One region of the Variovorax sp. AB1(2024) genome, then DNA from elsewhere that is predicted to be linked to it. Evidence: riboswitches for the same ligand, from Rfam matches in the RefSeq annotation. Region 1 holds a riboswitch; the other holds the start of a gene.
The links. A riboswitch is a leader RNA that binds a small molecule or an ion and turns the genes downstream of it on or off. The one in region 1 is predicted to bind glycine.

Region 1 (2,457 bases):
GGTGGCTGCGTCGCCTTCGGCCGACACCCATTCGTGGTCCTTGGTGTACTTGATGCTCATGGTGAGAAAACTCCTCGTGGAAAAAATGAATCGGGGTGCAGAGCCTAGCCGGGTCTGCCGCGTTCAGCCGCGGTAATAGCGGGTCGGCACGAAAGGCATGGTCGAGACTTCCATCGGCACCGGCTTGCCGCGCACGATGGCCTGCACGCGGGTGCCGGGCTCGGCGAAGGCGGTGGCCACGTAGCCCATGGCGATGCAGCGGTCGGCCGTGGGGCCGAGCAGCCCGCTGGTGACGATGCCGATGTCCTGGCCTTCGAATGACTGCAGCACCGTGCCGTCGCGCACCGGAATGCGCTCCAGCGCCACGAGGCCGACGCGCTTGCGCTTCAGCGTGTCGTGGTCGGTGTGGCCGGCGGTGCCCGCCGTGGCGGCGGCGAGCTGCGCGAGGATCTTCGCGGCGCCGGGGAAGCCGCCTTCGCGCGCGCCGCCCGCGCGGCGCACCTTCTGCATCGCCCAGTTGAGCGAAGCCTCGACCGGCGTGGTGGTGGTGTCGATGTCGTTGCCGTACAGGCACAGGCCGGCTTCGAGCCGCAGCGAATTGCGCGCGCCCAGGCCGATGGGCTTGACCTCGGGCTGGGCCAGCAGCAGGCGGGCCAGCGGCTCGGCGTCCTTCGCGGCCACCGAGATCTCGAAGCCGTCTTCGCCGGTGTAGCCGCTGCGGGTGACGAAGGCGGGAATGCCGCCGATCTGAACCGCGCCGCCCGTCATGAACACGAAGCGCTCGATGCCGGGCGACAGCCGCGCCAGCGTGGCGGCGGCCTTGGGGCCCTGCAGCGCGAGCAGGGCGTGGTCGGGCAAGGGCTGCACTTCGCAGCGGGAGCCGATCTTCTGCTGGATGTGGGCGATGTCGGCCACCTTGCAGGCGCCGTTGACTATCACGAAGAGCGAGCCGTGGCCTTCGTTGAAGAACATCAGGTCGTCGAGGATGCCGCCTTCGTCGTTCAGCAGCAGGCCGTAGCGCTGCTTGCCGGCGGGCAGGTCGATCACGTCGACGGGCATCAGGGTTTCGAAGGCGGCCGCGGCGTCGGGGCCGACGAGGCGAAGCTGGCCCATGTGGGAGATGTCGAACAGGCCGGCCGCATCGCGCGTGTGCTTGTGTTCGGCCATGAGGCCGGCGGGGTACTGCACCGGCATGGAATAGCCGGCGAAGGGCACCATGCGGGCGCCGAGCTCCACGTGAAGGTCGTGCAGCGGCGTCTTGAGAAGTTCGGTAGCGGGTGCGGAGGAAGCGGCCACGGGGCACTCCAAAGGGGCAGACAAAATCCATGACGCAAGCCATGGGCCACCCCTGCTGTCCGCTTTACCTGAGAGATTCGCCCCACGATCGGGGTTTGCTCCTTCGGTGGGCCGCTGCGCCGTTTGCGGTACGGCGGCCTCTCTCCAGCAAGGAAACGCCGGTGTTCGCCGGCGCCTTGTCAGTCCTTTTGCCTGAGCGTTCGGGAAACCCCTGCGCCTTCGGCGGCCCCGGCTGGCGGGGCTCTCTCCTGACCCCGCCGAGTGTAGTTGATACGGAAGGGAGAGCTGTGTTCAGGGCGTGTGCGCAGGCCACCGGGTGCTCCCCTCCGCGAATGTCCCCCGCCCTTCGGGCTCCTCCTTTATTTCGCTGCGGGGAGCACCCGGCGCCCCGCGCACAAGGCACGCTGCTGGTGCGACCGATCGAGGAAGGCTCTGCGGTTCCGGTCAGCGCGCGACCTCAGCCGGGGGCTTGACGCGCCAAGGCGCCAGGACTTCGACCACCATCGCCTCGAAGAGAAGGATGTCAGCCTGCCAGGCGAGCACCTGGACAATTGCTTTTCTTTCCGTCAATGTCGTCACGCTGGCCTGCAGCCGGGTTTCCATGATCACGGCCGGGGTCTTGAAGTCCATGTTCATGTTGACGGTGAGCACCTGCAGCCGGTCGGGTATGACCGAATACGTAGCGAGTCCGGCCCACTGGTCGACCAGGCCTGTGAGGTAGCCGCCAAAGATGTTGCCGGTGGGCATTGCGGCATGCAAAGGCGGCGTGTAGACACCGTAAAGCCGCCCGTACTCCCAGCGCGCAACGCACGGCGTGGCAAAGGGAAGGCCAATCGTCGCGATCGGAGTCGGGGCGATGTCGGTGCCATCTACCACTTCATTCAATACCTTGCGGTATCTCGTCTTTGTCTCCAGGCCGGGGAAGTCCGCCGGGCGATCGCGCTCGCGCACCAACAGTTCAACATCAAACATCAGGTCGCTCCGTCGGTTGTCGTGGGGTGTCATTCGTGTGTAGCCTTCATGAACGTCTCTTCTTCGCGAGCGGTCAGCATCCAGATGGCGATGCATTGAGCTGCCGCGCCAGCCAGGGGAATGAAAAGCAGGTTGCCGCTTGCCGAGAAGAGTCCTCCCAGTGCAGCTCCTGCAGCCATGCCAAAGTAG
Region 2 (2,457 bases), 2.8 Mb from region 1:
GCCGGTGTTGAGGAACAGGTTGGCGAGCTTCGTCTTGCCGATCAGCGGCACGTTGCTTGGCGTGGCGGGGCGCAGGCCGGTCCAGAACTGGGCCTGCGTGGTGTCGCCGGCGCCGGGGAACAGCTCTTCGACACGGCGCACGATGGCTTCGCAGCGCACGCGGTTCAGGTCGCGGTCGTAACCGTTGAGTTCGGCCGTGCCCGCGATGCGCAGGCGGTCGCCGGACTCCGAGGTGTAGCGCGAGAACACGAGCTTGAATTCGTCGTCGGTCAGCGAGACCTGATGCGCTTTGGAGGCGTCCTTGACGGGCAGCGTGACCGAATAGCCCTTGGCCGGATAGATCGGCAGGCGGATGCCCAGCGGCGCGGCGAGCAACGGGCTCAGCGAGCCCATCGCCATCACGAAGGCGTCGCCGCGAATGCGCTGGAAGCGGCCTTCGGCATCGGTGACCTCCACGTGGTCGATGCTGCCGCCGGCCTCGCGCAGGGCGGTGACGGTGTGGCTCATGAGGAATTTCACGCCGGCTTCGGCCGCGAGCCGGGACAGTTCGCGCGCGAAGCGGTTGGCATCGCCGGATTCGTCCTCGGCCGTGTAGGTGGCGCCGGCCAGCTTGGGGCGGATGTGCGCGAGGGCGGGCTCAATCCTCACGGCCTCATCGGCGGAGATGACCTGGCGTTCGCAGCCCAGCGCGCGCATCTGCTCGGCGGGCGCGAGGGCGCCGTCGAATTCCTTCTGCGTCGTATAGAAGTGCAGGATGCCCTGGGTGCGCTGGTCGTAGGCGATGCCGGTGTCGCGGCGCAACTGTTGCAACATCGAGCGGCTGTATGTGCCAAGACGCACGATCTGCTCGATGTTGTGGCGGGTGCGCGCCGGCGTGCATTCGCGCAGGAACTGCAGGCCCCACAGCCACTGGCGCATGTCGGCGCGGATGCGGAACAGCAGCGGGGCGTCTTCCTTGCCCAGCCACTGCAGCACCTTGAGCGGCGCGCTGGGGTTGGCCCAGGGTTCGGCATGGCTGACGGAAATCTGCCCGCCATTGGCGAAGCTGGTTTCGGCGGCCGGGGTGGCCTGCCGGTCGATCACGGTCACTTCGTGGCCGAGTTGCTGGAGGTAGTAAGCCGAGGTCACGCCGAGCAGGCCGGCGCCAAGAACGATCACGCGCATTTCAAGTACCTTTGAGGTGCTGCGCTTGAACGGCGGGCGAGGATGAATACTATTGAATTAATAGCAAGCAACCGGACGACCGCTGTCCAAGTTGCCGCTCCCCCTGTCCTCGGTACCTGAGAGATTCATTCGTTGCGCCATTGCAACGAATTTGCTCCTTCGGTGCGCCACGTGAAGTGGCGTCTCTCCAGACGGCGTTTCAGTTGATGCAGTACTGACCCCTTGCCGAAATCCAAGACTTCGTCGGGCCGACCTGAGCGTTTATGGGAGTTTGCGCCTTCGGTAGGGCCACCGGGGTGGCCCGCTCTCCTGCGGTATCGCGAACGATTGTAAACACGCCGAGGGCAGAACGGTAACGTCTTGTGTTTCCGCCAATTGGCCCAATGGGATAATCGAACGTTAAGGTTCATTGCGACACGGCGATGACTTTCAACTTCAGGGGACCCCATGATCTTGGTTACCGGCGGCGCTGGCTTCATTGGCGCCAATTTCGTACTCGACTGGATCGCGAGCAGCGACGAGCCTGTCGTGAACCTCGACAAGCTGACCTACGCCGGCAACCTCGAGACGCTCGCATCGCTCAAGAACAACCCACGGCACATCTTCGTGCAGGGCGACATCGGCGACAGCGCCCTGGTCGACCGCCTGCTGGCCGAGCACAAGCCGCGCGCCGTGGTCAACTTTGCCGCCGAGTCGCATGTGGACCGCTCGATCCACGGTCCCGAAGACTTCGTGCAGACCAACGTGCTCGGCAGCTTCCGCCTGCTCGAATCGGTGCGCGGCTACTGGAGCGCGCTGCCGGCCGAGCAGAAATCGGCCTTCCGCTTCCTGCATGTGTCGACGGACGAGGTCTACGGCTCGCTTTCGAAGACAGACCCGGCCTTCACCGAAGAGAACAAGTACGAGCCCAACAGCCCGTACTCGGCCAGCAAGGCCGCCAGCGATCACCTCGTGCGCGCGTGGCACCACACCTACGGCCTGCCGGTGCTCACCACCAACTGCTCCAACAACTACGGCCCGTTCCACTTCCCCGAGAAGCTCATCCCGCTGATGATCGTCAACGCGCTGGCCGGCAAGCCGCTGCCCGTGTACGGCGACGGCATGCAGGTGCGCGACTGGCTGTACGTGAAGGACCACTGCAGCGCCATTCGCCGCGTGCTCGAGGCCGGCAAACTGGGCGAGACCTACAACGTGGGCGGCTGGAACGAGAAGCCGAACATCGAGATCGTCAATACCGTGTGCGCGCTGCTGGATGAGCTGCGCCCCAAGGCAGACGGCAAGCCCTACAAGGAG

Region 2: another riboswitch for glycine. It lies ahead of WIX39_RS07895 (D-amino acid dehydrogenase); the one in region 1 lies ahead of gcvT (glycine cleavage system aminomethyltransferase GcvT).

Annotation. Positions count from the first base shown of each region.
Region 1 covers NZ_JBBHKP020000001.1:4,507,981-4,510,437, reverse strand. Annotated here, with positions in the region: gene gcvH (glycine cleavage system protein GcvH) at 1-60, opposite strand, end outside; gene gcvT (glycine cleavage system aminomethyltransferase GcvT) at 124-1,296, opposite strand; glycine riboswitch at 1,342-1,454, opposite strand; glycine riboswitch at 1,467-1,557, opposite strand; gene WIX39_RS21095 (PaaI family thioesterase) at 1,741-2,301, opposite strand; gene WIX39_RS21090 (MFS transporter) at 2,298-2,457, opposite strand, start outside.
Region 2 covers NZ_JBBHKP020000001.1:1,680,981-1,683,437, forward strand. Annotated here, with positions in the region: gene WIX39_RS07895 (D-amino acid dehydrogenase) at 1-1,164, opposite strand, end outside; glycine riboswitch at 1,258-1,365, opposite strand; glycine riboswitch at 1,383-1,486, opposite strand; gene rfbB (dTDP-glucose 4,6-dehydratase) at 1,612-2,457, shown strand, end outside.